DNA from 2 places in the Janthinobacterium sp. B9-8 genome. Region 1 is predicted to be linked to the other one. Evidence: riboswitches for the same ligand, from Rfam matches in the RefSeq annotation. Region 1 holds a riboswitch; the other holds the start of a gene.
What was found. A riboswitch is a leader RNA that binds a small molecule or an ion and turns the genes downstream of it on or off. The one in region 1 is predicted to bind manganese.
Positions count from the first base shown of each region.

Region 2: another riboswitch for manganese. It lies ahead of VN23_RS07235 (TMEM165/GDT1 family protein); the one in region 1 lies ahead of VN23_RS08455 (sodium:calcium antiporter).

Region 1 is NZ_CP014222.1:1,888,869-1,899,464, reverse strand. Features, by position in the region: gene VN23_RS08480 (SDR family oxidoreductase) at 1-389, shown strand, start outside; gene VN23_RS08475 (methylated-DNA--[protein]-cysteine S-methyltransferase) at 411-1,253, shown strand; gene VN23_RS08470 (hypothetical protein) at 1,354-1,845, opposite strand; gene VN23_RS21960 (hypothetical protein) at 1,870-2,013, opposite strand; gene VN23_RS08465 (hypothetical protein) at 2,007-2,225, shown strand; gene VN23_RS08460 (hypothetical protein) at 2,617-3,066, shown strand; gene VN23_RS08455 (sodium:calcium antiporter) at 3,121-4,113, opposite strand; yybP-ykoY riboswitch at 4,206-4,322, opposite strand; gene VN23_RS08450 (5-methyltetrahydropteroyltriglutamate--homocysteine methyltransferase) at 4,609-5,679, shown strand; gene VN23_RS08445 (ATP-binding protein) at 5,624-7,207, shown strand; gene VN23_RS08440 (substrate-binding domain-containing protein) at 7,414-8,427, shown strand; gene VN23_RS08430 (maltoporin) at 9,100-10,398, shown strand; gene VN23_RS08425 (alpha-glucosidase family protein) at 10,521-10,596, shown strand, end outside.
Region 2 is NZ_CP014222.1:1,595,555-1,606,150, reverse strand. Features, by position in the region: gene VN23_RS07245 (MdfA family multidrug efflux MFS transporter) at 1-326, opposite strand, end outside; gene VN23_RS07240 (low molecular weight protein-tyrosine-phosphatase) at 1,559-2,035, shown strand; yybP-ykoY riboswitch at 2,122-2,253, shown strand; gene VN23_RS07235 (TMEM165/GDT1 family protein) at 2,342-2,908, shown strand; gene VN23_RS07230 (NCS2 family permease) at 3,010-4,302, shown strand; gene VN23_RS07225 (adenine phosphoribosyltransferase) at 4,416-4,976, shown strand; gene VN23_RS07220 (hypoxanthine-guanine phosphoribosyltransferase) at 5,079-5,633, shown strand; gene VN23_RS07215 (hypothetical protein) at 5,860-7,536, shown strand; gene glyA (serine hydroxymethyltransferase) at 7,643-8,890, shown strand; gene nrdR (transcriptional regulator NrdR) at 9,147-9,599, shown strand; gene ribD (bifunctional diaminohydroxyphosphoribosylaminopyrimidine deaminase/5-amino-6-(5-phosphoribosylamino)uracil reductase RibD) at 9,792-10,596, shown strand, end outside.

The DNA of each region.
Region 1 (10,596 bases):
AAATCCCCGCCATGCTGAAGCGAGGTGGTGGTTCTTTGATTTTTACTTCTTCATTTGTGGGTTATACCGTTGGTTTTCCGGGGCTGGCGGCTTATGCAGCGAGTAAGGCCGGTCTGATTGGTTTGACGCAGGCATTAGCGACCGAATTCGGTGCTCAGGGCGTACGCGTCAATGCGCTTTTACCGGGTGGCACGGATACCCCGATGGGCCGCGCCTTTGCCAGCACGCCAGAAGCTTTAGCTTTTGTGCAGGGGCTTTTTGCTATGAAGCGGCTGGCTTTACCCGATGAGATTGCACAATCGGCGCTTTATCTTGCCTGCGATGCATCCAGCTTTACGACCGGCTCGGCGCTACTGGTGGATGGTGGGATTTCAATTAATCGTACTTAATTGCTTAATAAGGAAGGGTAAATGTCTGACTATGAACGCATTGCCAAAGCAATTTATTTTATTTCTACTCGCGTGCATAGTCAGCCTGGCTTGGATGAAATTGCAGCACACTTACATTTAAGCCCTTTTCATTTTCAGCGACTATTTTGCCGCTGGGCAGGTGTGACGCCGAAGCGGTTTTTGCAAGTGCTGACCTTGGAGCGTGCCAAGCAATTATTGCGCGAATCAAAATCATTACTTGAAGTTTCTGATTCCTTGGGCTTGAGCAGTGGCTCGCGCCTCTATGATCATTTTGTGCATCTGGAGGCGGTGACCCCAGGAGAATACAAAAAGGCAGGGGCGGGTGTATCTATAGGCTATGCCGTGCATAACACGCCATTTGGCCCTGCGTTTATTGCGATTACGCCACGAGGAATTTGTAAGTTTTCATTTTTGCAGGGTGAAGAGATTGACGAGCATCTGGCTGATCTATGCAAAAAATGGCCCTACGCCGTGCTGTATGAAGACAGACAAGCAACACTTGAAGTATCGGACGGGATGTTTGACGGGGCAAAAAAGCCGGATAAGCCTATTTCTTTGCATGTGGCAGGTACAAACTTTCAGGTCAGTGTTTGGAAAGCCTTGCTACAGATTCCACCTGCCGCCGTGGTGAGTTACTCCCAGGTGGCGAGTGCGATTGGTAGCCCCAGTGCGGCGAGGGCGGTGGGTACGGCTATTGGTTCAAACCCTGTTGCATTCCTAATCCCCTGCCATCGTGTGATCCAGCAAAGCGGTAAGTTGGGTGGTTATTACTGGGGAGAAACACGTAAGCACGCGATTCATGCTTGGGAATCGGCGAGAGAGGAAGTGCTTTTGTCGGAATAGGCAGGCGCGTTTGGGGCGATGCTTTTGAGTTTTCTACTTTTTGATGAGCAGGGCCCGGTTTGTTTTTAGATAAACCGAGCCTGCAAATGGCTTTGCGAGCTTAGTTGATGCAGCTTGGTGCAGCGGCCAGTTCTAGCGTTTTGCATAGTGCTAAGAAGCGATCCAGCTTGTTGCTGCGCATCAGTAGTACTTGCATCTCGTCATTCAGTGGCTTACTGAAGTTGACGAGTGTGTAGGCAGGATCGAGTTCTTTCTGGATAAGGCACAGAGCGTCGGCGTTGCTGAGGTCTTTGAGCGCTGCGGAGGTTAGCTCTAGCTCGCCGTCGCCAAAAGCCTCTTCGATCTGTGCATAGAGTGCGTCGGCTTTGTTTGCGCGGAAGAGTAGGCCGTCTTCAAGCTGCTCGATCAGTACCCATTCCCAGAGTGGAATTGCAAAATGGGCTTGGTAAGCGCTTTCTTTATCGTTTGCCAGATAGCTTTCAGCGTCGTTGGCCGCTTTGAGCACTTCGGCGCTCATTGCAAGAATGTCGTTTTGCTCCAGGCCGCCATCGGCGATCAGGTCGAAGAACTCGGTGATATGCGTTTGATTCATTGGGTAATCCTGATTAGGGCATCTTTAAAGACGATCACTTCTGCGCAAGCTGGCATTGCGCATCACAATATCCCCTCGCATTTTAAAATAATTGCGGTAGCGATCTTGTTTGCGCTTGGTCTTGCATAGAAAGAATTGCTCTTTGAGTTGCCCATTAATAAATGCCATCGGCGCTACAACAGCGCCGATGGGCAGATGATAAAGGGATTTTAGCTTTAGCGCTTAGCCGTGTTGCGGTGCTCGTTGAAATCGCAGGGTTTTATACTGAGCAAGCGGGCCAGGTTTGCTCAGGCAAGACGCTGTTTTGCGCAAGGATGGCGGTGTTTAATCGCGCCTGGGTCATTGCAAAGAGCGTGATGCCCAGTGAAGCGTTTATCTAGGGCTAAGCCTTTGGTGGTTCGTGGTTGTTGTTATGCGTATGGAAAACGATGGGTAATATTGCTGTTTTGTATGCTTTTATTTTTGCCTGGCAAGTGCGCATTTGGGTATCAATTTTTAAAAGAAAGGAGTTCGTCAGTAATAAACTACTGAATTTTCTTTGAGCGCCGAGCTTGAGAAGGGCATAAAGCCTAGGGTGGGCAGAGTAGCCTGAGGTAAGCCACTCTTGTGTTTTTCTCAAAAATGTAAGCTATTGCACCCTTTTGCTAATGACACACTGTGTTGTCGTTTTGTGAGCCTATTGGTTTGACCCAGCTTGACAGCGCCAAACCATGCTGAAAGACTGCTGCCAAATAAAGTAAGATTGCTTGGTTAAAATAGAAAGGAATTTTTATGCTTAAAGTGAAAGGTCTGCTTGTTGCTGCATCAGTAGCTGCTATGTTATCCGCTTGTTATGTGGTGCCTATTCAGCCCGCTACAGCAGGTGCTGGCCCATCTCCGCGCCAGCCTATGCCTGTTGCGATGGCAGAAGTTGTTGCGCCGCGCCCTGTGTATACCGCAAGGCTTTACCCTACCAATGATGCCGCGGCGGCCATTGGCCGGATTAACGGCACAATCAGCAATCCGGAAAAAGGCCATGGCGAGTTTGCTTTTAACGCGGGCAAGGAAGCTTATGCTGGCGAAGCCACTCGTGCACCGGGATCGTCCAAAGGCAATGCAAACGCTGTGGGTAATAAAGGCGGCTATGCCAAGTGTGATTACAGTATGAGTAGTGCAGAATTAGGAGCAGGTACTTGTACTTTCTCTAACGGCGCACGTTTTGACTTACACATCTCGCTTTAATCTCTCTCTACCCATCGATGCGGCGTTCATCTGCATCGATGGGTATTGTCTGTTTTAGATTGCCCAGCCTAAGTAGAGCGCAAATCCTGCGTAAAGAAAGCCAATGCAGCTCAGTTGCTTGCAATTGACTTTGCCGCGCCTAAACATCAAATACAGCACAATAATGGCCACGGTGGTGATGATGCCGGAGGCGAGCAAGGGGCCGTCGAATAGCCAAGGCGTAAAGAAAATACCCAGCGCACTGGGGATAGTGGCTTGAATCATCATCGCGCCCGATATATTGGCCAGCGCCAAACGCTCTTTGCCTTGTCGCACCCAGATCAGGGTGTTCATGATTTCTGGTAATTCAGTGGCTACAGGGCTAAGTAAAAGTGCGACCAAGTGCGGTGCTAGGCCCAGCATCGCGCCTAAGTTTTCGAGCTGGGATACAAAAATATGCGAGGCAAGGGCTATCACCGCCAGTGCTAAGCTCACTTGCAAAGCGGCCCAGCGCCAATTATCGCTGCTTGGGCGCAGCTTTAATGGCTCCAGCTCTTCTTCCTCGGCTGCCGTTTCGGCGGTATTGATTTCCCGCCAAACATACACAGCATAAGCCATCAGAAATAGCAGCCCCAGATAGGGCTTAAGCGCAAACGCTACTAGGCCCAGTGCTACTTTAAATACAAAAATGGCTAAAAAAGCCAGCTGATCCTGGCTAAGGCGTGCTTGATCCACCTTGATTAAGTGATCTGTACGGGCCAAGCGCTGACGATTGCGCCAGAGCGCCAAGCCCACCACGGCATAGGCAATCGTTGCCAGGACCAAAGGGCCGCCCATGGCCGCGCCCACGCCAATCTCTTTTTGCTCTGGTGTGGAACCAAACACTACTGCCGTAAAAGTGACCGCGCTTTCGGGGAGCGCCGTGCCAAAAGCGGCCAGCACCGAGCCCACCGCAGTCGCGCCCAGCTTCATATGCCGGCCACACCATTCAATGGCGTTGACGAAATAATCACAGGCTAAATAGATGGCAATGGCCGAGGAGAAAAACAGGAACAGGGTGAGTAACATGCAAAATCACAATGCCGGGCAAGCAATTAAACCAATGGCGCAACGACACGGCTTGCCCGGCAGGCAAACGTATCGAGGCCAAAGGTCTCGCTGAATCATCTGCTATACCGGCTGATGATCAATGACGCCATGCAGTCACAGACCGCAAGTTTGTTGACGCCACCTCCCTCGCTTTGCGCGAAGGATAGCTACTCCCCAATGACAGGAGGGGGCAGTCTGGCAGATGTGGTGCGGGTGGGCAAGGTGCTTGTTACCACTTGCATGGGGGTTTAATGGCGGGTAACGGTTGCTTGGCGCAGCAAAGTGACTGAATGCAGGTATCAGACTTTACTGTCTTTAATCTGACCATTTTTGGGGTTTGTATTGCGTAATTGAATACTTTTCCCTGATGTTTCATGCCAGTGTATTTTGTTTTGTGAAATTATTAGGAAAGAATTATGCAAGTAGTTGTATCTCACTTAAACTAAAGGAAGCTAAATTTGGGAGTGCCATTTTATGGGTATCAAGACTGAATCGATTGGCAGCATTCCGCGGTCGGCAAAATTGCAGCGTGCATTGTCTTTGCATGATCAGGGTGAGCTGAGCGCTGCCGAGCTGGAGGTCTTTTATGATGAGGCGGTAAAAGACACGATCATGAATCTGGAGGCCGTTGGCTCGCCTGTGCTGGGGGATGGCGAGCAGCGTAAAACCCACAGCTTTGCAACCTATGGGGTTGAAGGCAATAGCAATATGGCCGCAGATGGCCTGTGTATTCCTTTTCATGATGGGCATATTCGCCAGCTGCCCCGCTTAACCAGCGGGCCTTTTCGGTTTGCACGTTTTGCGCATGAAACGATTGGCCTAGCGCGCCGGTATACGCAAAAGCCGTTTAAGCAGGCCATTATCTCGGCCTCGGCTTTAAGCTTGCTTTATCCTGCACAGGGGATCGCTGATTATCCTCGCGATGAATTTGTGGCTGATTTATTGGCCGAACAGGAAAAAGAAATTCGCGGCTGCTTTGCTCAGGGGGTAAGTAAAGTGCAGCTTGATTTTACCGAGGGGCGTTTGTCGGTAAAGCTTGACCCAAGCGGGCAGATTTTACGCAGTTTTATTGATATTAATAATATGCTGCTGGATCGGTTTAGCCCTGAGGAGCGGCAAAAAATTGGCATCCATACCTGCGCCGGTAGCGATCATGATTCCACCCATAGCGCTGACGTGGATTACGCCGAATTACTCCCCAGTTTGTTTGAAATAAGAGCAGGGTGTTTTTATATTGCACTGGCCTGTGAGAAAGACCCGGAAAGGGTGCTAAAAATTATTCAGCAATATCGTAAGCCTGATCAGGTGATTTTTGTGGGGGTGATCGACGTGATTGATCCGCAGATTGAAACAGCCGGGATTGTTTGCGAAAGAGTGCTGCAAGCCGCGCGGTATATTCCGCATCCCTATCTGGCCACCACCGATGATTGTGGCTTTTCGCCTTTTTGCGATGACACCAGTACCAGCCGTGAAACGGCGTTCGCTAAAATTGCGGCCCGTATTGAAGGTACCGCGCTTGCAGCGCGGCAGCTGGGCTACGCCTGAGTCCGCCGTGAGTTTGCATAGCTACTCTTTGTTTGATCAGGCCGGTGCATTGCAGGATTGGAATGCTGTTTTTGCCGAAGAATTTGCCGCAGCAAAATTACAACCGGGCATGAGCATTGATGCAATTCTGACAGCATGTCAGGCTGCAGTTTTATCCTGTGATTTAGGCCCGTTTTATTATTCCAATGCTGTGTTTTCGGCTGAAGGCGATGTGCAGCTGACAGGCAAAGGCTTATTTGTGCGTATGGCGCAATTAAGCCGGGTGCTGTTGGTCGATCAGGCCAGCCTGCTGCGCTCGGCCGCGATGCAAATGTCTAATACTATCGTGGCCGAAAAAGCCAGCCAAGAAGACGCTTTGCGGCGGGCCAAAGCAGAGGCAGACGCTGCAAATCATGCAAAAAGCCAGTTTCTGGCCACCATGAGCCATGAAATTCGTACGCCGTTAAATGGTATTTTGGGTATGGCGCAGCTGCTTTTACTGGAGGATCTGGAAAAAGAAGAACGGCTGAATTACGCGCAAATTATTTTGAAATCAGGCCAGAGCTTATTAACGCTGCTTAACGATATTCTGGATTTATCCAAAGTAGAGGCGGGTAAATTTGAGTTGAACAGCGCGGTGTTTGAGCCGGAAAAGTTATTAGACGATGCGCTTTCATTGTTTGCTTATAGTCTGATGCAAAAAAATATCAGCGTACGCCGAAACTGGCTTCAGGCTGCAGACAGGCCGCGCTATCTGGGTGATGCATCACGTTTACGGCAGATGTTGGCTAATTTGCTGGGCAATGCAGTGAAATTTACAGAATCCGGCACGGTCACGGTGGAGGCGTATGAAAGCCAGCGTGAGGGCGATCATGCCATGCTGATGTTCAGAGTCTCCGATTCGGGTATTGGTATTAGCCCGGAGCAGCAATTGGCGTTATTTCTGCCTTTCTCTCAAGTGGATAATAGCAATACCCGCAAATACGGCGGCAGCGGGCTGGGGCTGTCTATTGTGCGTGAGCTGGCTCGCTTGATGGAGGGCGAGGTTGGCGTTGAGAGCGAGCTGGGTAAGGGATCCTGCTTCTGGTTTTGTGTACGGGTAGCGCTGGATTTCTCGGAGCCGGCCGCTTTGCCCTCCAGTATTTTTTATGAAAACCCTGCAGCAAAATGCACCCTGCCTATCATGGTGGTTGATGATAATCCGCTCAATTTAACCGTGATAAAAACGATTTTATCCAAGCTGGGTTTCGCACTGGAGCTGGCTCAAGATGGTCGCGAAGCGATTCAGCGGCTTGCCGCTGGTGTTATGCCTGCCCTGATTTTTATGGATTGCCAAATGCCCGAGATTGATGGCTTTGAAGCAACACGTCATATTCGGCAGATGGAAATCACGGCGCATCGCCCGCGCACCCCCATTATTGCTTTAAGTGCAGGCGTATTTGAGCAGGATCGCCAGCTGTGCCTTGATGCGGGTATGGATGATTTTTTAGCTAAGCCGATTAATATCGATGCTCTACAAGCCACGCTTAAAAAATGGCTGATAGCCTGAATGCCACGTGGTTTTTCTTCTGTGGGAAAGCTTAGCCGTGGGTTCTTTCTTGTTTTATCTGAATATCAGCCAATCTTGGTTTTGTATGCCTGATGCATGACTTTTGCGACGATGCTTTAATATGGCTGTGTTTGCGTCTTGAATTCTGGCGTAATCGGCGGGCAGCGTGGTATAAGCTGAATGATCAAAATCTTACAGAAAACATAATGAATTTGCGGGAATTGGCTCAGCTACTGAATTTATCGCCAACGACGGTAAGCCGTGCCTTAAATGGCTTTTCTGATGTCAGCGAAAAAACGCGGTCAAAAGTGGCTGCAGCGGCAGAGCGCCATGGCTATCGCCCCAACAGCACCGCCCGAAAACTGGCGCTGGGCCGCACTGATTGCGTGGGCATGATTTATCCGCTGCAACCTAATGATTTAAACGATCCTGTTTTTCACGCCATTGTGGGCGGAATGACCGATCAGTTTAATGATGCAGGTATCGATCTGATGCTGATTTCGGCAGATAACCATAATGAGCTGCAAACCTATCAGCGCATTACCGCCGGGCACCGGGTAGACGGGCTGATTGTGGCGCGCACCTGTGTGTTTGATGAGCGATTACGTTATTTACAATCGTGTCAGTTTCCTTTTGTAGCGCACGGCCGCTCGCAAATGGATACACCTTATCCCTGGTTTGATTACGATAATGAAGCCGGTACACGGGCAGCAGTAGAGCGTCTTTTGGTCTTGGGGCATCAGCGAATTGCCTTAATCTCAGCCCCTCTCGCACTTAATTTTGCCATGCAGCGTAAGCAAGGTTTTGTAGCCGCCATGCAAGCTGCTAGTGTGGTCGTTGATCCGGCTTTATTACAAGAAGGTGCGCTGACGGCGCAAATGGGTGAAGCTTTAATGTACCGTTTGCTTAAGCTCAGCCAGCGGCCTACGGCGGTGATTGTAGATAATAATCTGGCTGCCATGGGCGTACTGGCCGCACTAAGGCAGGCAGAGCTGAGGGCAGGTACGGATATTTCACTGATTGTGTTTGGCGGCGTTGCACCAGAGCTGGCCATGGGGCAAAACATCACCGCCATCCGTCAGCCTGATCCGCGCGAAGCGGGCATCACACTGGCTGCGCTGATGCTGGCAAGGCTGAGAGGGGAAGACCCTGCATCCTTACAAGTGCTTTGGCCAACCCTATTGCAACCGGGCACGAGCGATCAGGCTTGTTTGGTTTAATTGGGCTGCAGCCGTTAAACCCAAATATTAAAATGCCGGGAAAACCTAAGATCTGTAGACACAGAGCTCGCCGAGTTAAAAAGCAGAACATTATAGAAACTAAAGATGCAGCTTGGTGATGATTTTAAAGCTGTGTTGGGTGGCAAAGCTATACAAGGTATCTTTTGTAGGATGGGCAAGGCACTTTATCTTGCCCATCCCACAGGCCATTAGCGATTCAAAAAATGTTTTTTAGAATCGCTAATGGCCTGTGGCTTTTTGGTGAATTGCGTGTTATTTGTTGTTGGTTTTGAATATAAGCTCGGTTTTGTTGAGTGCCCGTCTCCTTTGTAAGGAAGCGGGCATTTTTATTGCCTTTTACTTGTTTATGCTCGGAAATAACCGTTGTTTGAATGACGTTTAAATAATGTAAATAGGGTTATTAATGTAGTTTACATCATGTAGTGCTCTGGATTAACTTACGAAAAATCAAATCCAAACCGCTTTGGAAATCAGGTTTGGCTTTGTTTTTATCGCTTTCAAACCGTTTAAAACAAATAAAACAATGGATTGAAAGCGCTTTTGATCAGCCTTGGCAATATGATTTGCTGTTTTGTAGCGATTTATTGATTTACTACAAGGTTGCTTATTCGTTTTAGCGGCATAGCCGTACCTATTCAGGGAAGAGATGAGATGAAGTTCAAATCAGTAAATCAGATTTTTGCATCGGCTCAGCTAGCGCTGGCTGTTTGTGGCTTAGGTTTTGTGACCAGCGCGTTCGCGATGCCGGTCGATTTTCATGGCTATGCGCGCAGCGGTATTGGCTCGAATGCCACGGGTGGCGGATCGCAATCCTGTTTTCAGCTAGATGGTGCGGGCTCTAAGTATCGCCTAGGCAATGAGTGCGAAACTTACGCCGAATTTGCTGTGGGCGGTAATGTGTTTGAGAAAAAAGAAACCGGCACACGCTTTAGAATTGAATCGCGTTTGGCGGTTTCTGCCAAGCAGTTTCAGGATTGGGAAAGTGATTCTGGCAAATCTGCCGAGTTTGCTTTCCGTGAAATGTATGTTACGGCCGAAGGCGTAGGCTTGGGTGAAAGCAAACTGTGGGCGGGTAAGCGTTTTTATGATCGCCAGGATGTGCACATCAATGACTTTTATTTCTGGGATAACTCTGGCCCTGGCGCCGGGATTGAAAACGTGGATGTGGGGTTCGCTAAATTTGCCTACGCATGGCGTCAGAACACCGTCACCACATCCGATACCAGCATCGAGAACTTGGATCGCAAGATTGGCGTGTCCGGCCACGATTTCCGCCTTTCGGGCATTAAAGTCAATCCCAATGGTGAGCTGACAGTGGGTATTGATTTGCGCTTTGCCAATAAGGCCGACAAAGATCAGGGTAAGGCCACCGATGGCTTGGGGCTGAATCTGATGCACACCCAAAACGGTGTGTTTGGCGGCTTTAATAAGATTGCCCTGCAATACGCCAAGGGCAATATCTCTAGCTTTGCTTCGGGTTATCCAAATGTAAACGCCGATTCGGGCGATAAAGCGTATCGCGTGGTTGAGCAACTGATGTGGCAGCCAGAAAACAGCCGCTATTCCGGAATGATGGCCGCCATCTGGCAAAAAACGGACCCAGCTGCGACAGGCAAGGGTCAGACCTGGATGTCGTTTGGTGTGCGCCCGACGTATATGTTTACCAATAACCTTGGCGCAGCCATTGAAGTGGGTTACGACCGTGTTAAGCCAGAAGAAGGCGATGCACGTAATCTGTTAAAAACCACCGCAGCGTTCCTCGTGCAGCCAGAAAAAGGCTTCTGGAGCCGTCCGCAATTGCGCTTTTTTGCAACTTACGCCAAGTGGGATCAAGCCGCGCAAGACGCTGCTGGCCTGAAAGCGGTGAACAACCCGCTATCGGCCAATGGCCCGTTTGGCAATGATAAAAGCGGCTTCACCTTTGGCGCTCAGGCCGAAGTGTGGTGGTAAGTTGTGCTGGCTCAGTCTTAAATAAGATTTAAGTGCTAAGTCAGCCCGAACGGTGTGTTCAGGCTGGCTTAGCGTGTTGAACCCCTCTGGGTCTTACCCGGAATTTTAAAATGGATTGAGTCATGCTCAAGACCGATCGTGAATGGTGGCGTGGTGCTGTCATCTATCAAGTTTATCCACGCAGCTTTGCAGATGCTA
Region 2 (10,596 bases), 290 kb from region 1:
AATACATAGATGCCGCTTACCAAGGGCGTGATCAGACAGGCCACGGCAAACAGGATTGCGCCAATCAACAACAATGGGCGACGGCCAAAACGATCCGACAAGGGGCCGATAAGCCATTGGAAGGCGACGCCGCCCAGCAAATAGGCGTTCAGCGCTATGGGTACATGGCTAACGGGGGCATTGAGGTCTGCAACCACATACAACATGGCGGGCATCACAATATCGCTACCGACATAGGTCAGCAGTTCAAATGTGGCGAGTAGCAAACAAAAAAACAGCGCCTGACGGGAGGAAATCGGTAAGAGCGAGCGGGTAAAGGAAGACATCGAGCCAACAATTTAGTTAAGTTAATCTGTGTGTTTAATCGGTAGACTTTCTTATGGAGAAAGTCTAGAAAGATGCTGCAGAAAAATGACGAAGCTACAAATAGACAAATTTCCTTAGCTACTTTTTAAACGGCTATGGGCTACAAAACACCCATCCAAACCATGAAAAAAGGGCAACAAAACATGCTTGAATGATGATCACGCGAATGGGGGCCGAGTCCTCTAGTGAAATAGCTACGATCAAAGTTATCGAAGTCTTTGATCGCCGTTTCACTTCATTTTCTAGAAGTGCCCCAGATTGTGTGCGGGGGGTTTCTGAAAGTGCGTCGAAGCGACTGAGCGAGATTTCTAATGCACCGCTGATTACGTTTCTCAGGTGTATTGCGTGGCCGATACCGAAGGCGTCTTTCACGGTTGTGTCTTGGGCGGATCCTAGATTACAAGTCTGATTAAGTTCTGTTCTCTTTGAAGTGAACTGGTGTTTCTTGAATTATTTCTCAGCTAAAAAGACCCTGTTATTTCAATTTTTGTGTTGAAGTACGATCATATTCTTATAAATAATTACAATTTTATTGTATATACAAGTAATTAAACTAGGTAAATATTTACCGCTTACTGACGCATCGTTACAGTTTTAAGTTGCACGAATGTTTTTTTTGAACTTTTGTAAAATACTATAAATCAACAATTTAAAATTTAAGCTATTGATTTATAGTATAAAAATGAGTCAATCATTTTTATGTTTTCTTTTGGAATATAGTTAGCACAATTAGTGCCAAGGGAGTAATGAAGCCAAAAGTGGGGGAGTTGAGTATGCATTGCTGACGGATTAAATTACTGTTGTGTCAGTTTTTGTCTGAAGCCCATATTCTCCTGCAAGCATCTGCAAGGCAGCATCACCTAATCTTGCATTTGGATGTAGCCGATTGTGCAAATCTCAATATCGACTGTTGTACTCTGTAATCAACCCAACTTTAGCGACTGTTTGCAGGCGGTTTAACATAATCTTCTATTAGAGATTTAAAGCTGCATTGGTATCTTTGCGCCAGCAAACGGTCAATCATTCAGGAGATGATTCGATCTAATTTGCTGGTCCAAACGGTGTAAAAACACCACATATTATTGTTTTAAAATTAGGGCAGGGCATAATGAGTATGCCCAAATGTCCTCCATTTTATATTTATGGTAATTGATTGTTTTTTTAATGTTTTTTTTCGAATTGGTTGATTTTAATGAAAAAAATTAAAGTTATTTTTGTATGCACTGGCAACATTTGTAGAAGCCCCACTGCAGATGGGGTGATGCGGCAAATGGTAGAGGCTGCGGGGCTAAGCCATGCCATTGAGGTGGATTCTGCCGGTACACAGGATTATCACATTGGGGAGCCGCCAGATCGACGTTCGCAAAGTCATGCTAAAAAACGCGGTTTTGATTTGTCTTTTTTGCGCGCCCGCAGCGTGCAGCAGAGCGATTTTGCTGAGTTTGATTTGATTTTGGCGATGGATAATGGTCATTTAAGGGATTTACAGCGGCAATGCCCGCCAGAATATCAATCACGGGTGAAATTATTTTTATCCTTTGCTCCTGTGCCTGCTCAAAACGAGGTGTTAGATCCTTACTATGGCGGCACAGCTGGATTTGAGACGGTGTTAGATCAGGTTGAGGCGGGGTGTGAAGCACTGCTAAATCATATCAAAACGGCCATTTGATACATGTAAATAGTAGTTTGTATATGCGGTTTTTGTAATCTGGGATTGCAGCATGCATACGGGGTGGTTAAAATCCGCGCTTTGGTCTTCGGGGGAGTAGTCGCCTGCAACGAGTTTGAAAGAACGGTTTGCGGGGAGTACGTCAACATACTTGGATCGTTTGATTCATGGCGTATTCGGTTGGGGCGGTGTTCTGAACACAGAATATTGATCAACTTGACAAGACCTGAGGTTCGTTCAGCATTTCCCGGGGTGGGCAATGCTGTGCGACCTCTATCCTGCCCGCCCCGGAAACACGACTCGATGATTGATACCTTTCTTATTTCTACTGGCGTTGTCGCCATCGCCGAAATTGGCGATAAAACGCAATTACTTGCGTTAATTCTGGCCGCACGCTTTCGCCGTCCTTTGCCCATTATCTTGGGTATCTTTGTTGCGACTGTACTGAATCACTTTGCTGCCGGTTGGATCGGCCAGCAGGTAGCAGGTATGATTTCGCCCCTTGTTTTGCGCTGGGTGATTGGTTTGGGCTTTTTAGCGATTGCCGCCTGGGCACTGGTGCCTGATGAAATGGGCGAAGAAGAGGCGCAAATCAAGCCTTATGGCGCATTTATTGCTACAACTTTAGCTTTCTTTTTGGCTGAGATTGGCGATAAAACGCAAGTGGCCACTGTGGCGTTGGCGCTGAAATATCAGCCTTTGTGGGCGGTGGTTGCCGGTACAACGGTCGGCATGATGATTGCCGATGTGCCTGCCGTTTTTGTGGGTAAGTGGATTGCCGCCCGAATGCATATTCTGCGTTATGTACGTTTTGTAGCCGCAGCCGTTTTTGCTCTGTTGGGTGTATTGGCTTTGTCTGGTGTGGGTAGTTGATTTTTTAAGCGTGCGAAAGTCGGAATGTATTTTTGTTTTCTATTTAGATTGCATCAATACGCTCCGGCTTATTTGTTTTTATTTAACGGGGAAATGGGCTCATGCTCGAAGCATTGTTCAAACTAAAAGAACACGGTACTAACGTTAAAACCGAAGTGATCGCGGGTTTTACAACGTTTTTAACCATGGCCTATATTATTTTTGTTAATCCGGCCATTCTGGCGCAAACCGGTATGGATTTTAATGCCGTGTTTGTGGCGACCTGTTTGGCTGCGGCTTTTGGTACTGCCGTGATGGCGCTTTTGGCTAATTACCCGATTGCGCTAGCCCCAGGTATGGGTTTGAATGCTTATTTTACCTTTGCTGTGGTTAAAGGCATGGGTGTGCCTTGGCAAACTGCGCTGGGTGCGGTGTTTATTTCTGGCGTGGTTTTTGTGCTGGTTTCCTCGTTTAAATTGCGTGAAGTACTGGTGAATGCCATTCCGCATTCTTTAAAGCTAGCTATTTCTGCCGGTGTGGGATTGTTTCTGGCTATTATTGGGCTCAAAAGCGCTGGGCTGATTACCGCTTCGCCCGTGACCATGGTGCAATTGGGTGATATCCATGCACCAAGCACATTATTAGCCGTATTGGGCTTCTTTTTAATTGCGGCGCTTGAATACCGTAAAGTAAAAGGCGCGATTATTATTGGCGTATTAGGTGTAACGCTGCTGTCGATTTTATTCGGCTTAACCGAATTCAAAGGTGTGTTTTCACCGCCACCGTCGATTGCACCGACCTTTATGCAAATGGATATTAAAAGTGCGCTGAATGCGGGCCTTCTGGGTGTGGTGTTTATTTTCTTCTTTGTTGATTTGTTTGATACTACCGGCACTTTAGTCGGCGTTTCTCATCGCTCTGGTTTGCTGGATAAAGATGGCAAACTGCCACGTTTAAAGAAAGCGCTGTTCGCTGATTCTTCTGCCATTATGGTAGGGGCTGCCTTGGGTACTTCGAGTGTAACCGCCTATGTTGAATCAGCGGCAGGCGTTGCAGCAGGCGGCCGCACGGGTCTGACTAGCTTAGTCGTTGCGATCTTGTTTTTGGCCGCGCTGTTTGTTGCACCATTGGCAGGTACTGTGCCCGCTTATGCCACAGCGCCCGCGCTTTGCTATGTGGCCGTTTTGATGGCGCGTGGTTTGGCCGAAATTGATTGGGATGATATTACCGAAGCCGCGCCTGCCGTGATTACTGCAGTTGGCATGCCATTTACCTATTCGATTGCTGACGGGATTGCCTTTGGTTTTATTAGCTACGCTGCGATTAAAGTGTTGGCAGGCCGCTATAAAGACCTGAGCCCCGCCGTGTTGATTATTACTGCGCTGTGGCTGGTTAAATTTGCAGCCTTTGGTTAAAGGGAAAGATTTGATGAGCTTATTGCAGGCAGAATCACCTTATGCAGATTGTATTTGGGGCCGTATTCGTACAGCGCGTTAAATTTGCCGCTTTTGGCTAAGGGAAATATTCAATGAGCTTATTGCAAGCTGAGCCGCCTTACGCGGATTATATTCGGGATCGCATCCGTACTGTGCCTGATTGGCCGCAGGCTGGCGTGCAGTTCCGTGACATCACGCCTTTATTGCAAGATAAAAAAACCTTTCGTGTCTTGGTCGATATCTTTGTGCATCGCTATATGGATATGGATTTAGACATGGTGGCCGGTGTGGATGCGCGTGGTTTTATTCTGGGTGCGGTAGTGGCCTATGAATTAAACTTGGGCTTTGTGCCCGTGCGCAAAAAAGGCAAATTGCCCTTTTTAACAGTGGCAGAAGAATACGAGCTGGAATACGGCTCGGCCACAGTTGAGATTCATACCGATGCCTGTAAAAAAGGCGACCGTGTTTTGCTGATTGATGATTTGGTGGCAACAGGCGGTACCATGGTGGCGGCAGCTAAGCTGTTAAACCGCCTTGGTGCAACTATTGTTGAAGCAGCTGCTATTGTTGATTTGCCTGAATTGGGTGGATCAAAAATCGTACGTGAGCAGGGTATCCCTCTGTTTACTGTTTGCGATTACGCAGGTCATTAAAGATGTGTCGTGGCGGCGCTGTGTTTGTTACGTTAAATCCAAACAGTGCCTGCCCGTTTTTATTTGAATTATTTAAATCATTTGAAGAAGAGGTACGCTATCGTGACCCTAGAACTCCCTGAAGCCCAAACCATTATTGATAATTCGGATTGCCTGCACAGCGAGGCCGAAGTGCTGGCTGCGCTGGATCGTATGGCGGTGGCAATGACCGCTGATTTGCAATACGCCAATCCGATTGTTTACACCGTTATGAATGGTGGCTTGATTGTGTCAGGGCATTTATTGCCACGCTTACGCTTCCCTCTCGAAGTGTCTTATATGCATGCCACGCGTTATCGCAAAGAAACTAGTGGCGGCATGCTGGATTGGAAAGTAAAACCACAAGAAAGCATGAAAGGTCGTGTTGTGGTGATCGTGGACGATATTCTTGATGAGGGTCATACACTGGCAGCCATCTTGGAATATTGCCGTGAACAAGGCGCAAAAGAAGTACGCGTTGCTGTGCTGGTGGATAAAAAACATGATCGTAAAGCGGTGGGTGTGGCTGCGGATTATGTGGGCCTGGAAGTAGAAGATCGCTTCTTATTTGGTTGTGGTATGGATTACCAAGGCTATTGGCGCAATACGCTGGCCATTTATGCGGTACAAGGCATGTAATATTGTGCGGTTGGTTGATTTTAAAAGCCCTTATTTACGCTGAGTAAATAAGGGCTTTTTTGCAGGCGTAATTTACTGGTTTTGTGTTGTCTGCTTGTATTTGCCGCAAGCCCTGTGGGGTGAGCGGGTTATTTTGATTGTGCGGATAAATAAGTCTTTGCCTTTCGATGGCTTATTAATAGCGCGCTTTGATCTACTCTTACTTTATTAGGAAGGGGAGACCAAGATGGCTGATGCCGCTGAAACCATTGTTCGCCATTTTAGGCAGATTTTAATTTGGCCTTTGCAGTTGATGCCACTCGCCCAGCCTGTGGGCAGCGGGGCGGTAATGGGGCGGCATTGGGAGCTGATGAATCAGTTGCTGGATGAGGATTCGCCCTGGCAGATGCGGCCCTCAGTGTTTGATATGGATCCTCAGGCATTTCAAGAACGACATTACCGCGAATTTGTCACTTTTCTGCCCTATGTGCAGCGGTTCTTATATGGCGAAGGGGCGGCAGAGGCGGGGAGTACGGCAAGTTATGGCGGCTCACCACTGCATGTATTCAGGCGGCATGATATCTGTACGGTGCGTATGCATTATAAGGATGGCACGCGGCAAGACTTTAAAGTGGCGCATATTGATCTGTATTTTTTTTATGATATTGATATCGTAATTCTGGCGTTTGAAATTCTTGCGGATAATGTGCCGCTCAGCCGGGTGCAGGATACGCTGTTCAGGTTTGGCCGCGCTTTTCCTGCGCAGTGGGATGAAGATAAAACGGCGGCAAGCTGCTTGCAACAGGTGAAATGGCTGGATGTAAAAGGAGGCGTGATTGCCGCCTCGGATTACAATGATAAATCCAAGTTTTTATCCCATGTGGGTGAGTTTCGCGCTGCCCCTATGGCACAACATTGGGATGCTTTGTTGCGGCCTTTGGTATTGCACCATTCAAACGAAATCGGCGAACTGCGGTATCGGCAAATTGAATATCACCGCATGCCCTTGATGGCTTATCTGGCTTTTGACGATCCCTTTGATCTAAGTGATGAAGATTTCTACCGGCTGGGTATGGTGACGCGGCCTTCGCAGGGCGGCGATTTGCCCTATACCGCCAAAGTATTTCAGGATTTCGAAGCAAACTGCTGCTACGACCGCTTTTGGGTGCCGGAGCGTCGCCATGATTCATCATCCACTCGCATGATGTGTGATGGCCATGCTTTTGTGCTGGTAGGCAAGCATACCCATGGTTTTTTTAGCGATCCGTTTACCGGTGCCTTGGGGCAATTCAGGCATCAGTATTTTTTACTGATGATGATTGCTCATTTTCATAAAGCCGCATTACTGATGTTTTCTGACCGGCTGGCGGTGGCGTTATCACGTTTGCAAGTGGGCGATGCAGGCTCTGCCCGGCGTTTCAAACGGGATATTCATATTCTGCAAGAGGTGTTTTTGCGTTTTACCCAGCGCTATTGGTTTAGTGAAATCTCTAATCAAGTGGTGGCCGATCAAATGTTTCATATTGCCCGCCGCCATCTGGGCACAGAAGCTTTGTTTACAGAAGTACGCGAATCCATCCATAGCATGAGCCAGTATTTAGAAAACGATGATTTGCATCGGCAGGCCGATACGGTGGTGCGCCTGACGGTGGTAACGATTCTGGGTTTGGTAGGTACGACAGTGACTGGCTTTCTGGGGATGAATTTATTTGATCTTGCGGCAGAGCCGTCATGGCGCAGAATAGGGTACTTTTTCGTGACGTTTATTCCTATTGCCGTATTGACCTTTTATTCCTTAATGAAATCAAGAATGCTTTCAGAGTTTTTAGATTTCATGTCAGATGATCGCATGAGATTTCCTGATAAAATAAAAATTATTCATGGGCAATGGTGTAAAAAAAGGCAAGCTAGGAATAATCTATGAGCGGGTATCATGATTAATAGCGAATTCCTCAATTGGAAAAATGCTTGTCCGTGTTAGAATCTTGCGCATTCCCTATTCCCAACCGACTTACGGAAGCGCCAACTCTATGTTCTCCAAGTCCGCCACTATCGCCCAATACGATCCTGATTTAGCCGCTGCCATTGCAGGTGAAGTTGTTCGCCAGCACGAGCATATCGAGCTGATCGCGTCAGAAAATTACACCAGCCCAGCGGTGATGGAAGCTCAAGGCTCGCAACTGACTAATAAATACGCCGAAGGTTATCCGGGTAAGCGTTTTTATGGTGGTTGTGAATTTGTTGATACGGTTGAGCAGTTGGCCATTGATCGCGTAAAAGCATTGTTTGGTGCAGAGTACGCCAATGTGCAGCCACATTCCGGCTCGCAAGCCAACCAGGCCGTGTATTTCTCCATCCTGAAGCCGGGCGATACCGTAATGGGTATGAACCTAGGCCACGGTGGTCACCTGACACACGGCTCGCCAGCAAATTTATCCGGTAAGCTCTTTAATATCGTGGCTTACGGCCTGAACGAAAATGAAGAAATCGATTATGACGATATGGAACGTGTAGCGCTTGAAACCAAGCCTAAGCTCTTGATCGGTGGCGCTTCTGCCTACGCGCTGCGCTTTGATTGGGCGCGTATGCGTGAAATCGCCGACAAAGTTGGCGCTTACTTTATGGTCGACATGGCGCATTACGCTGGTCTGATCGCGGCAGGCGTTTATCCAAACCCAGTGCCACACGCTCACTTTGTGACATCGACTACGCATAAAACATTGCGCGGCCCGCGTGGTGGTTTGATTTTGGCTAAAGCTGAATTCGAAAAATCGATCAATTCAAATGTGTTCCCAACGCTGCAAGGCGGCCCTTTGATGCATGTGATCGCCGGTAAAGCGGTGGCATTTAAAGAAGCGGCAACACCAGAGTTCAAAACATACCAAGAGCAAGTACTGAAAAACGCACAAGCCATGGCTGCAACCTTGATCGAGCGTGGCCTGCGTGTGATTTCTGGTCGTTCTGAATCGCATATGTTCTTAGTTGATCTGCGCTCTAAAGGCCTGACTGGCAAAGTGGCTGATGCTGTACTGGGCCAAGCGCATATCACCGTCAATAAAAATGCCATTCCAAACGATCCTGAAAGCCCGTTTGTGACTTCTGGTATCCGTATCGGCTCCCCAGCCATCACGACCCGTGGTTTCAAAGAAGCAGAAGCCGTGATCGTGGCTAACTTGATTGCAGACGTGCTGGACAATCCAGCGGATGAAGCAAACATTGCAGCCGTTGCAGTAAAAGTAAAAGAATTGACAGCGCGCTTCCCAGTTTACGGCGCTTAATTGATTTTGTAGTTTAAGTATTGTTACGTCTTAAACCACAGAGAGCACAGAGGACACAGAGTTTCACAGAGAAAACCTTGGTAAGACTGACTTAGCATAAATAATAAGTGATGGGAGAGGCAAACAGCTCTTTCATCATGAAAAACTGTGGCTAAGTCAGATGCTTGATTTTCTCTGTGACCCTTTGTGCTCTCTGTGTCCTCTGTGGTTCAAGATTTAGCTTCAGTTCTATTTTCTTGTTCTTTGCGGGGTTGTGATGAAGTGCCCCTTCTGTGGTTCCCCTGATACGCTGGTTGCTGACTCGCGTGTATCTGATGAAGGCGACTTGGTTCGCCGTCGCCGTCGTTGTCCGATTTGTGATAAACGCTTTACCACGTTTGAAACCGCCGAAGTGCGCTTGCCGCAGGTGGTGAAACAAAATGGTCAGCGTGCCGAATTTGATCGGGAAAAAATCCGTACCAGTTTCGAGCGCGCCCTGCATAAACGCCCTGTGCCGACGCCCTTGGTCGACGAAGCCATCCTACGCATTATTCAAAAAGCTTTGTCATTAGGTGACAGAGAAATTATGAGCCGCCAGATTGGCGAAATGGTGATGTCTGAACTCGCCAAGCTCGATAAAGTCGCCTACATCCGCTTCGCCTCCGTATACCGCTCCTTCCAAGACGTCGACGATTTCCGCGATGTGATTCGGGAAGTGAGTAAGGAATAAAACACCTCTGTATGTTTAACCTTCAAAGTTTATTTTCGCTTGCAAAATCTTGAACCACAGAGAACACCGAGAGCACAGAGTTTCACAGAGAAAGTCCAAGTTTGGTTTTCTCTGTGAAACTCTGTGTCCTCCTTTTCCTCTGTGGTTCAAGATGTGGGTTTTGTTATGCCTGTGCTCGTGCTTAGGAAGCCAATGAACGCGATCGATCATCAATTTATGCAGCTGGCTTTGCGGCAAGCAGCTTTAGGGCAGAATAGTGCGACGCCTAATCCCTGCGTGGGCTGCGTATTGGTAAAAGACGGGCAGGTGGTGGGTGCGGGCTTTAGTCAGCCTGCGGGTGGTGGTGTGGTGAAGGGGGCTCCTGGTGCGCATGCTGAAGTCATGGCTTTGAGTGTTGCGGGTGATTTGGCACGCGGTGCTACGGCTTACGTGACGCTAGAGCCTTGTAGCCATCATGGCCGCACACCGCCTTGCGCTGATGCCTTGGTGAAAGCCGGTGTAGTGCGCGTGGTTGCCGCGCTGACAGATCCTAATCCGCTGGTGGCGGGCCAAGGCTTGACGCGCTTGGCGGCGGCAGGGATTGAGGTGGAGTCAGGCGTTTTACACGCCGCCGCACTTGAGCATCACAAAGGTTTTATCAGCCGCATGCTGCGATCCCGCCCTTGGCTGACGGTAAAAATGGGCGCAAGTCTGGATGGCCGTACGGCACTGGTTAATGGGCAATCGCAGTGGATTACCGGCCCGGCGGCACGATCTGATGTGCAAAAACTACGTGCCCGATCTTGCGCCATGCTGACTGGTATTGGCACGGTACTGGCGGATGACCCTCAGCTAACGGTGCGGGAATTTACGGTAGATAGACAGCCGCTGCGTGTGGTTGTTGACAGCCAGCTTAGAATGCCGATCAAGGCAAAGTTATTTAATCAAGCGGGCGTATTGATTGTGGGCGCTCAGGATGACGAGCCAAAGCGTCAGGCTTTAGAAGCCGCAGGGGCCG